Regions from separate parts of the Microbacterium sp. zg-YB36 genome, predicted to be linked through region 2. Evidence: predicted binding sites of a transcription regulator. Region 2 holds the regulator's gene; the other holds the start of a gene.

Region 1 (5,775 bases), on a different contig from region 2:
GAGCAGAACGCGCGCCGCTGCCTGCAGATCTGCGACCGCGGCTACGTGCTCGACCAGGGCCGCGACGCCTACACCGGCACCGGACGCGAACTGCTGAACGACCCGAAGGTCATCGGCCTGTACCTGGGCACCCTCGGCGCCTGACGCGCGCCACACCCGCGAACACACGACAGCGGCCCCGGTCCGAAGACCGGGGCCGCTGCTGTTCCTCAGGCTGATCAGCCGATGTTGAGGAAGCTGTAGTTGTTCTCGTCGTCGAACTGGAAGACGCCGATGGTCGCCTCGGTCGGGTCGCCCACCTCGTTGAAGGTGACCGGGCCGGAGACGCCGTCGTAATCGGCGACCTCACCCGCGACGATGATGTCGGCGCACTCGGCGAACGTTGTGCACTTCGTGCCCTCACCCGTGCCACCCGACACCTGCTGCAGGTGGGCTGCCACATCCGGGCCCGCCGTCGAGCCGGCCTCCAGCGCACCCAGTGCCAGCAGCACGACTGCGTCGTAGGACTCGGGCGCGTAGGTGAAGTCCTTCAGCGGGGCATTGCCCTGCTCGACCCAGAACGCCTCGAGGGCGGTGCGGAACTCGTCCGTCGCGGCCGGGTCGACCGCCGGGTAGGTGCCCTTGGCGCCTGCCAGCGTGCCCGCCTCGAACTCATCACCGAAGTTCGACAGGTTGCCGTCGACGAAGTAGAGCTTGTCGGCCGGGAAGTCCGCGACCAGCTCGGGGATCATCGTGGTGACCTCTTCGAATGTGATGAGCGCGATCGCGTCGGCGCCGGCTGCCAGCACGTCCTCGACCTGCGTCGAGAAGGTGGTGTCACCGGTGTTGTACAGCGAGGTCGCGACGACCTCACCGCCGGCGGCCTCGAACGACTCCTTCGTGAAGCACGCCAGGCCGGTGCCGTACGAGTCGTTGAGCACGATCATGCCCAGCGTCTCGTTGCCGTCGGCAGCGATCAGGTTGCCCAGGACCTCGCCCTGCAGGACGTCGGAGGGAGCGGTGCGCCAGTACAGGCCGTTGTCCTCGTAGCCGGTGAAGGCAGCCGAGGTGTTCGCGGGCGAGAACTGGATCGCGTCGGCGGCGATGACGGAGTCGATGAACTGCAACGACGTGCCAGAGGATGCCGCGCCGACGATGGCCGTGGCGCCCTCACCCAGCAGACGCGGGATCTCCGTCTCGTATGCCTTGTTGTCGGTGTCGCCCGAGTCGCCCTGCACGAGGTTGATCTGCACACCCTTGTTGGCGGCGTTGATCTCTGCGGCGGCGTACTCGGTGGCCGAGATCTCCGGCGGGCCGAGGAACGCCAGGTTCCCGGTGACGGGAAGGGCCGTGCCGATCGTGTACGTCAGGTCGGTGCCGGGCCCGGTCGAAGACGAGGAGTACTCCGGCGTGTACGCCGCTGGAGCCGCTGCATCGCAGTCGATCGGAAACTCGAAACCTGCGGCTTCGCCGCCTGCTGTCTCTTCAGGCTCGCCCCCGCCGCTGGTACAGCCGGCAAGGATGATCACGCTGACTCCGGCCACGGCGACTGCGCCGAGGACCTTGGCGCCGCGCGAACGTGTGAAGACGCTCATAGTGCTCCCTAGTTGATTCATGAAGGCGCGGCTTCGTCGGGTGCCGCTCCGGTGCGTCCAACCTAATCGTGGGTCCGCGTCGTCAGTGTTGCGATGTGTTAACGGTCTGAAACAGAAGGGTCTCGGATCGATAACGACCAGCGGATGCCGCTGCGCTCAGGTGATCGCACCGAGGTCGTCGACGCCGCGAACGCGGCGGGCGTGACGCAGCGAATCGACCGTCAGCAGGATCAGCGCCACCCACACCAGCGCGAACCCGACCCAGCGCTCCGGCGGCATGTCCTCGCCCAGCCACACCCCGATCGCGAACTGCAGCACCGGCGCGACGAACTGCAGCAGCCCCATCACGGTCAGCTGCGCACGGCGCGCGCCGGCGGCGAAGAACAGCAGCGGCGTGGCGGTGATCACGCCGGCCAGGCACAGCAGCACCGCGTGCGCCGGCCCCGCCGAGCCCATCGTGATCCCGGTCGTAGCCGCAACGACCGCCAGTTGCACGATCGCGACCGGCATCAGCCAGAACGACTCCAGCGTCAGTCCGCTGATGGCATCCACCGCAGGGCCGAGCTGCTTCTTCACCAGGCCGTAGACACCGAACGAGGCGGCCAGCGTGAGCGCGATCCAGGGGAACGTGCCGTAGCCCACGACGATGACGAGGACTGCGGCCACCGCGATGCCGATGGCCACCCACTGCGTGACGCGCAGCCGCTCGCGCAGCACCAGCACGCCCAGCAGCACCGTGACGATCGGGTTGACGAAGTAGCCGAGGCTCGATTCCAGCACGTGGCCGGTGAGCGTCGCGATGAGGAAGACCTGCCAGTTGACGTAGATGAGGGCGCCGGCCACCGCGGTCCACAGCAGCAGCCGCGGGCGGCGGATGATCGCCAGGATCTTCGGCCAGGAGCGCGTCACGCTCAGCAGCAGCAGGCAGAACACCAGCGACAGCAGCACCCGCCACGAGACGACCTCCCACGGCCCGGTGGGGGCCAGCAGCAGGAAGTACAGAGGCATGAAGCCCCACAGGAAATACGCGATGAACGCGTAGACGCCGCCGAGCATCCGTTCGCGAGCGGGGTCAGCAGCAGCAGCCGTCATCACCGATCCAGCCTAGGGGCCCCAACGACGACGAAGGACCCGGATGCAGTGCATCCGGGTCCTTCACAAAGCGTCGCTGCTCAGCGGACGACGACCGCCAGCACGTCGCGCGCCGAGAGCACCAGCAGCTCGTCGCCACCGAACTTGACCTCGGTCCCGCCGTACTTGCTGTAGATCACGCGGTCGCCCACGGCGATATCCAGCGGGATGCGGTTGCCGTTGTCGTCGATGCGACCGGGGCCCACTGCGACGACCTCGCCCTCCTGGGGCTTCTCCTTCGCAGTGTCGGGAATGACCAGCCCGCTGGCGGTGGTCTGCTCGGCCTCGACCTGCTTGATGACGATGCGGTCCTCGAGCGGCTTGATGGAAACCGACACGGTCTACCTCTTTCTTGAAACTGAAGACTCGTTAGCACACACCCAGTGAGAGTGCTAACGCCAGTGTACGGGGACGCTGGCACTCCCGCAACGCGAGTGCCAGCCCGTGACGCCGCATGACGGTCGCGTGCTCGAGCGTGTATGAGCACCCCTGGTGCGCCCTCCTGACAGGTGATATACATAGCGCGACCGCAAGGCCGTTGTCCGAATTCCGGGGGGAAGGGACACGTAGTGGGGTACGTCATCGCCGTCGATGTCGGAACCAGTAGGACAGCTGCAGCCGTTGCACGTGTGGGATCGAATGGGGAGATCTCGACGACTCCGTTCGCTCTCGGACGTCACGCCGACAGCGTCCCGAGTTCCGCCTTCGCACTCTCGGGTGAGCTCCTGTGGGGGGATGCCGCCGAGCGCCGGGGCCTCACCGCGCCGGACCGTCTGATCCGGGAGTTCAAGCGTCGGGTGGGCGATGATGTGCCGATCGTCGCGGGAGACCAGAGCTTCACCGCCGAGCAGCTGTTCGCCCGGATGGTGGCGTGGGTGGTGGACACGATCCGCGAGCGCGAGGGCCACTCCCCCGATGCCGTCGCGGTCACGGTGCCGGTCACCTGGGGCGGCTACCGCACCGACCTGATTGCGGGGGCGCTGGCGCGAGCCGGACTCGGGGAAGTCGCCATCGTCAGCGAGCCAGAGGCCGCGGCCCGCCGCTACGAGATGATCAACCCGCTGGAACCGGGGCATGCCCTCGCCGTCTACGACCTCGGCGGCGGCACGTTCGATGCCGTCATCCTCCGTAAGGACGCCGACGACACCCTGGTGCCGGCCGGGGAGCCCACCGGCATCCGCGATCTCGGCGGTGCCGACTTCGATGACGCGGTGCTGCGTCACACGCTCGGTGTGGCGGGCTTTTCCGCCGCAGCCCTCGCCGTCGATCGCGGCGCGCGGATGGGCGTGGCGGTGCTGCGACGCGAATGCGTGGATGCCAAGGAGGCACTGTCCTTCGACAGCGATGCGTCGATCCCGGTGCTGCTGGGAGAGCGCGAGACCACGGTGCGCCTCACCCGCGACGAGTTCGAGGCGATGATCGGAGAGGCGATCGACCGCACCGCGGAGACGCTGGCCGATGCGCTGGAATCGGCCGCTGTTCCCGCCGATCGCGTCGATGCGATCCTGCTCACCGGCGGATCCTCCCGCATCCCGCGCATCGCGCAGCGGCTGTCGGCGCGATTCGACCTGCCCATCGCCACGGATGCCGACCCGAAGGCGATCATCGCCCTGGGCGCGGCCGGCGCGCTCGCCGCACAGCGTCTGGCGGCGGCACCGCGCGCCGTGGTCGAGTTCGAGGATGCGCCCGCGCTGCCGGACGGGGCCGCCGGCGACGCCGCGGATGCCACCGCTGCCGCAGCACCGCCACGATCCTGGTTCCGTCGCATCGGTGCCGGAGCGCTCTCGGGCACCGGCGTGGTCGCGCTCGCGGCGACGATGATCACCCTGAGCGCATCAGCGCTGGGCGGAGCGCCGGTCGACACCGCACGGGGCGACGACGACGCTCAGCGCGCCTCGGCGATGCTGCCGTGGGCGTGGGACGGCGCGCAGCCGCAGGCCCTGCCGACCTCCGATCCGGAGGCCGCCCCGCTGGTGACGGCTCCGGCGCCGCCCGCGACCGAAGACGCCCCTGGTCCGTCCGAGCGGCGCGCCCCCGGCAGGGCGACACCACGCGAACCTGCCACCGCGAACCCGGCTGCGCCGCGCAGCGCGGCGCGCCCCGGCTCGGCCGACGCGTCCGCCGAGCCGGGCAGGCCCACCCCCGCGCCGAACCCGGCGGCGCCTGTCGTCGCCCCCGACCCCTCTCCCGAGCCGGAACCGACGACGGAGCCGGATCCCGAACCTGAGCCCGAGCCCGACCCCGAGCCCGAGCCTGACCCCGAGCCCGAACCGGAGCCCACGACCGATCCGGAACCGGAACCGGAGCCCACCGACCCCGCCCCCGAGACGTCGGACCCCACACCCGAATCACCGACCCCCGCGGACCCCGGCCCGCTGTCCGAGCCGAGTCCGCCCGAGTACACCGTCTGATCGGGTGCCCGCCCCCGGTGCGCGCCCGTCCAGGAGAACCATGTCATTGGCTTCTATTTCGTCCCCGCCGCTCTCGGTGATCCGTGCCGAGCCGGCCACGGAAAGACCGGCCCTGTGGTCCCGCCTCGCGCACAGTCACATCGCGGCGCTGACGACGGACGACGCCCCGGCCCGGGCCGTCGTCACCGGCGTCGCCGGCTCCGGAAAGTCCAGCGTGTTACGCCACGTGCGCCGCGCCCTGCAGGCGCGGGGCCGCGCCATCACCCGCGTCACCGATGGGGCTGATCTCAGCGCGGCGCAGCCGGACGACGTGCTCCTCGTCGACGACGCGCACCGCCTCGATGCCGAGGCACTCGAGGCAGTGCTGCACCGCCTGGACGATCCCGCCTGCGAGGTGGTCGTCGCCTGCCGGCCGTGGCCGCGCAGCGCTCCCCTGCAGCTCCTGGTGCGCCGGCTGCAGCAGGAGCGGCCGACGATCGTGCTGGACCGGCTCTCCGCGCACGATGTCGCCGCGTGGCTCGCCGCCCACCAGCGCGCCCTTCCGCCCGGGCGCGTGGAGGCCCTGCTGACGCTGTGCGGCGGCGTGCCGTGGCTCGTTGTCGAGGCCCTGCATCTTGACGACGAAGTCGCCCTCGCCGACGAGCAGGAGAGCCTGCGCG
Region 2 (5,775 bases):
CGAGGGCAAGGAGAAGAGGTAACTGCACGCCGTCAACGCAACCCCAGGAAGTAGGCTGGATCCCATGCGCCGCGGGACTTTCAGGGACGAGACGGTCGACTACGCCGCCGTCGGGGCGACGCAGGCGTCCGATCTGCTGCAGTACCCGCCCGAGCGCAGCATCCCCGCTCACGAGTCATGGCGCATCGGCAGCGGCGAGGCCCGCTTCCACACCGCCGGTGACGCGCTGCTGTCGTGGGGTCCGCTGCGCGGTGCCGGTCTGGAACTGTCCGACGTCCGCCCTGCTTCCGGTCCGACGTACTCCGGTGTCGCCTTCGACGCCGAGGGCACCCCGGTGGCCCCGAGCCGCCACGAGACCGAGCAGCGCTACGACGCCGACGGCACCCCCTATGTGGGTCCCGGTACCACCGTGCGCGTGCAGGGTCGTGTCAAGGGACATCGCGCCGACGCGGAGCTGCGGGTGATCTTCTGCACCGAGGAATCCCGCCGCATCGGTTTCGCCCTGGGCACCGTCGGTGGTTCGGTCGTCAGCGGCGAAGAGTCGTTCATGCTGGACTGGCTCGACAACGACGAGGTCTGGTTCACGGTGCGAGCATTCGACGCGCCGGCATCCGCGCTGTACCGAGTGCTGCCGGCGCTGATCCGCCGCCGTCGGCGGGAGCTGTTCCGCAGGTATCTGCAGGCGATCTCGCCGCTGTACACCACCTCCTCCTGATGGTCTCCACCCTTCCCGTCGGCGAGCCAGCGCCGGCCGACGGCGCGCTGCCCGCCGACCTGGCGCCGGATCCCACCATCGATTTCGGTGCCTACCTGCACGTGCCGTTCTGCCGGGTGCGCTGCGGCTACTGCGACTTCAACACCTATACCTCCAGCGAACTGCGCGGCGCCCGCCAGGATCAGTACGCCGACACGGTGCTGCGGGAGATCGCCCAGTCACGTCAGGTGCTGGCCGATGCCGGTGCGCTCCGCCCCGCCACCACGGTGTTCTTCGGCGGCGGCACGCCCACGCTGCTGCCGGCGGGGGATCTGGGTCGCATGCTCGCTGGTGTGCGCGACTGCTTCGGACTGGCCCCCGGCGCCGAGGTGACCGTCGAAGCCAACCCCGACACCGTCACCGACGCCGTCGCGGCAGACCTCGCCGCCTCCGGCGTGAACCGACTGTCGATCGGCATGCAGTCCGCCGTGCCGCGCGTGCTGGCGGCGCTGGACCGCACCCACAACCCCGAGAACGTCGCCACCGCCGTCGCATCCGCCCGACGCGCGGGTCTGGACGTCAGCGTGGACCTCATCTACGGCGCACCGGGGGAGACGCTCGACGACTGGCGTCGTTCGCTGGAGACCGCCGTGGCTCTGGAGCCCGACCACATCTCCGCATACGCGCTGATCATCGAAGAGGGCACCAAGCTGCACCGCCAGATCCGCCGTGGCGAGGTGCCCGCCCCCGACGACGATCTGCAAGCCGACATGTACGAGCTGGCCGACGGTACGCTCGCGGCCGCCGGCTTCGACTGGTACGAAGTGTCGAACTGGGCGCGCGGCGAGGCTCACCGCTCGCGGCACAACCTCGCCTACTGGCGCGGCACCGACTGGTGGGGGTACGGACCCGGAGCGCACAGCCACGTCGCTGGCCTGCGCTGGTGGAACGTCAAGCACCCCGCCGCCTACGCACAGCGGGTGACCTCAGGGCAGTCGCCGGCCGCCGGCCGGGAGCGACCGGATGCCGCATCGCGGCGGCTCGAGGACGTGCTGCTGCGCTCGCGCATCCGCGACGGGATCGAGATCGCCGAGCTCGAGGACTCCGGCCGCGCAGCGGTGGCACCCCTCATCGCCGACGGCCTGATCGACGGCCCCCAGGCACTGCGGGGCCGCATCGCGCTCACCCTCCGCGGCAGGCTGCTGGCCGACGCGGTGGTGCGCGCCCTCACCGCGTGACGCTTTCGGCGGTCGGCGCGATAGAATTGGCACTCACGGACGACGAGTGCCAGGGGGGAGCAACATGGTCAGCGAACGCGGATTGCAGGTACTGCGCGCCATCGTGCAGGACTATGTCGACACCCACGAGCCGGTCGGCAGCAAGGCCATCGTCGAGCGGCACGCCTTCGGGGTCTCCGCCGCGACGATCCGCAACGACATGGCGCTGCTGGAGGACGAAGAGCTCATCGTCGCCCCTCACACCTCGTCCGGCCGCGTCCCCACCGATAAGGGCTACCGCGTCTTCGTCGACCATCTGGCGCAGCTGCGCCCGCTGACGGCGGCGCAGCGGGCCGCCATCGAGTCGTTCCTCGACGGTTCCGGCGACCTCGACGACCTCCTGGCGCGCACCGTGCGCGCGCTGACCCGGCTCACCGGTCAGGTCGCCATCGTGCAGTACCCCTCGTTCGCCCGCGCGAACGTCTCCCACGTCGAGCTGGTCGACCTCGGCTCCGGCCGTGTCATCGTCATCGTGGTCACCGACATCGGCCGTGTCTCCCAGCGCATCGCGATGGTCCCGCCGGACCTCGACGACGAGGGCATGTCGCGGGTCCGCACGCGCCTGGCCGCCATGCTCACCGGCAACAGCGTGCAGGGCGGGGCCCAGGCGATCGCCGAACTGCTGGCCAAGCCCGCCCAGCACGGATCGTTCGATGCCGCCATGCGCGCCATCGCCGCTGTCGTCGCCGAGGAGCTGGAGGAGTTCCGCCAGGACCGCCTGGTGCTCGCCGGCAGCGCGACGCTCGCGCGGCGCGAGCAGGATTTCCGGGGGAGCATCTCGCCACTGCTCGAGGCCATCGAGGAGCAGGTGACGCTGCTGAAGCTGATGACCGAGATGGTCCCCGACGAGCAGGGTCTAGCCGCGAGCATCGGGCGCGAGAACGAGCCGTTCGGGCTGGCCGAGGCATCCGTCATCACCGGCGACTACGACGCCACCCGCTCCCGCGCCCGGATCGGCCTGCTCGGCCCCACCCGCATGGACTACCCCACGAACTTGGCGGCCGTCCGCGCCGTCGCCCACTATCTCAGTCGGCTGCTCGAAGAAGACGAGAACTCCCGCTGACCAATCCCACGCCGCGCTCGCGCGGCACGAAAGGCGAATGTGGCTGACCACTACCACGTACTCGGCGTGTCTCGCGATGCGACTCCTGATGAGATCAAGAAGGCGTACCGACGTCTCGCGCGCGAACTGCACCCCGACGTCAACCCCGGCGAGGACGCGTCCGAGCGGTTCAAGCTCGTGACGCACGCGTACGACGTGCTCAGCGACCCCGACCAGCGCGCCCGCTACGACATGGGCGGCGACGGCAGCGGGTTCGCCGGTGCCGGCGGCTTCAGCAACTTCGGCGACATCTTCGAGACCTTCTTCGGCGCCGGTGGTGGCGGCGGGGGCCGCGGCGGACGTCCGCGCTCCCGGCGCGAACGCGGCCAGGACGCGTTGGTGCGGGTCACGCTGCAGCTGGGCGACGTCGTCTTCGGCGTGCACCGCGACATCGACGTGGACACGGCCGTGCTCTGCGATACCTGTGAGGGTTCGTGCTGTCAGCCCGGCACGCAGCCGGCCACCTGCGACATCTGCCACGGCACCGGGCACGTGCAGCGCACGGTCCGCAGCCTCCTCGGCAACGTCGTCACCTCGCAGCCGTGCAACGTCTGCCAGGGCTACGGCACCACGATCCCGTTCCCCTGCACCACCTGCCAGGGCCAGGGGCGCGTCCGCGCCCGCCGCACGGTGTCGCTGGACATCCCCGCCGGCGTAGAGACGGGACTGCGCCTGCAGCTGCCCGGCTCGGGCGAGGTCGGACCGGCCGGCGGCCCCAACGGCGACCTGTACATCGAGGTCACCGTGGCGGCCCACGAGGTGTTCAGCCGCGACGGCGACGATCTGCTGGCGACGCTGGAAGTATCGATGCCGGATGCCATCCTCGGCACCACGACAACCATCGAATCCCTCGACGGTCCGGTCGACCTGGAGGTGCGCCCCGGCGTGCAATCAGGGGATGTGCTGACGATCAAGGGCCGCGGCATCACGCCGTTGCGCGGCTCGCAGCGCGGTGACCTGCGCGTGGGCGTGCAGGTGGTGACCCCCACCCGGCTCGACAGCAAGCAGCGCGCGCTGATCGAGGACTTCGCCAAGAAGACGAAGGCGCCCGCGCCCCGGCTGGCCGAGTTCCACCAGGGGCTGTTCACCAAGTTGCGCGACCGCTTCCGCGGCTGACCTATGGCCCTTCACTTCGTCGACGATGCCGCCGAAACCGCCCGCACCGGCGATCGGGTGACCCTCACCGGTGCGGAGGCACACCACGCCGCCGCCGTCCGGCGCGTGCGCGTGGGCGAGGCCGTGACCCTCGGCGACGGCCGCGGCACGTGGCTGACCGGCGTGTGCGCGTCAGTCGCGCCCCGTGAAGTGGTCGTCGAGGTGACCGGCCGCCAGGACGTCCCCGCGCCGCAGCGGCGGGTCGTGCTGGTGCAGGCTCTGGCCAAGGGCGACCGCGACGAACTGGCCGTGCAGGCGGCGACCGAGCTCGGCGTCGACGAAGTGGTGCCGTGGCAGGCCGCGCGCAGTGTTTCCCGCTGGGATGCCGCCAAGGCCGAGAAGGGCCGCGCCCGCTGGGCGACCATCGCCCGCGAAGCCGGCAAGCAGGCCCACCGCGCGTGGCTTCCCACCGTGAGCGCTGCCGTGTCCACGCGTGAACTCGCGCAGCGCGCCGCCACCGCGCGGATGCTGGTGCTCGAGCCGACGGCATCCGTCGCACTGAGCGCACTGGACCTGGGCGACGATACGCGGGACGTGCTGCTGGTGGTGGGCCCCGAGGGCGGCATCGCCCCCGACGAACTGCAGGCGCTGGATGCCGCGGGCGCGGTGCTCGTGCGCCTGGGCGACACCGTGCTGCGCACCTCGACCGCCGGCCCCGCCGCGCTGGCGCTGGTCAACGCGACGCTCGGGCGCTGGTGAGTGCTGTCCGCACCCACCCGAAGCCCGGGCATGAAGGCTCGGTAGACTGAAGGCATGACCGAAGCGAGCGTGTTCACGCGCATCTTCAACGGCGAGATCCCCTCGGAGATCATCGCCGAGACCGAGAACGCCTTCGCGATCCGCGACATCGCGCCGCAGGCCCCGGTACATCTGCTCGTCATCCCCAAGACGCAGGAGTACCGCAACGTCGCCGAACTCGCCGCGGGCGACCCGAGCCTGCTCGCCGAACTGGTGGGTCTGGCCTCGAGCCTGGCCGCCGAACACGGCGACGGGGACTTCCGGTTGGTGTTCAACACCGGCCCCGATGCCGGGCAGACCGTCTTCCACGTGCACGCCCACGTGCTCGCCGGAGGACTGAAGGAGTCGCATGTCGGTGGCTGACACACCCGACGCCCCGGAGGGCGTCACTGTCGACCGCATCTGGGCGGACGGCGTCGCGATGGTGCAACTGCTCGGCCCGCAGGACCGGCTGCTGCGCGTGGTCGAACGCGAACACCCCGACGTCGACGTGCACGTACGAGGCAACGAGATCACCCTCTCCGGCGAGGAGGCGGCCGTCGCGGCCGCTCGCGGGCTCGTGGACGAGCTGATCGTGATGACCCGCACCGGCCAGGGCCTGGACCCGCGGGACGTCACCAGCTCCAGCCGCATGCTCTCCGACGGGCTGCGCCCCTCGGAGGTGATGGGCGAGGCGATCCTGACCTCGCGCGGCAAGATCATCCGGCCGAAGACGGCGGGACAGAAGGCGTACGTCGACGCGATGGACGAGAACACGATCGTGTTCGGCATCGGCCCGGCCGGTACCGGCAAGACGTACCTCGCGATGG

Evidence for each region. The regulator HrcA, encoded in region 2, represses chaperone genes, less so after heat shock. The targets are predictions, from matches to a motif close to TTNGCACTCGNNNNNNNCGAGTGCNAA.
Region 1: a site for HrcA is predicted at 3,075-3,101, ahead of groES (co-chaperone GroES). Genes of this name have one in related genera too.

What each region holds. Positions count from the first base shown of each region.
Region 1 covers NZ_JANJFD020000008.1:18,850-24,624, reverse strand. Annotated here, with positions in the region: gene NQ151_RS12525 (ABC transporter ATP-binding protein) at 1-144, shown strand, start outside; gene NQ151_RS12520 (ABC transporter substrate-binding protein) at 219-1,574, opposite strand; gene rarD (EamA family transporter RarD) at 1,731-2,666, opposite strand; gene groES (co-chaperone GroES) at 2,747-3,043, opposite strand; gene NQ151_RS12505 (Hsp70 family protein) at 3,335-5,116, shown strand; gene NQ151_RS12500 (helix-turn-helix transcriptional regulator) at 5,157-5,775, shown strand, end outside.
Region 2 covers NZ_JANJFD020000001.1:371,356-377,130, reverse strand. Annotated here, with positions in the region: gene lepA (translation elongation factor 4) at 1-22, shown strand, start outside; gene NQ151_RS01835 (DUF1990 domain-containing protein) at 65-715, shown strand; gene hemW (radical SAM family heme chaperone HemW) at 715-1,932, shown strand; gene hrcA (heat-inducible transcriptional repressor HrcA) at 1,997-3,034, shown strand; gene dnaJ (molecular chaperone DnaJ) at 3,074-4,189, shown strand; gene NQ151_RS01815 (16S rRNA (uracil(1498)-N(3))-methyltransferase) at 4,193-4,927, shown strand; gene NQ151_RS01810 (HIT domain-containing protein) at 4,982-5,329, shown strand; gene NQ151_RS01805 (PhoH family protein) at 5,316-5,775, shown strand, end outside.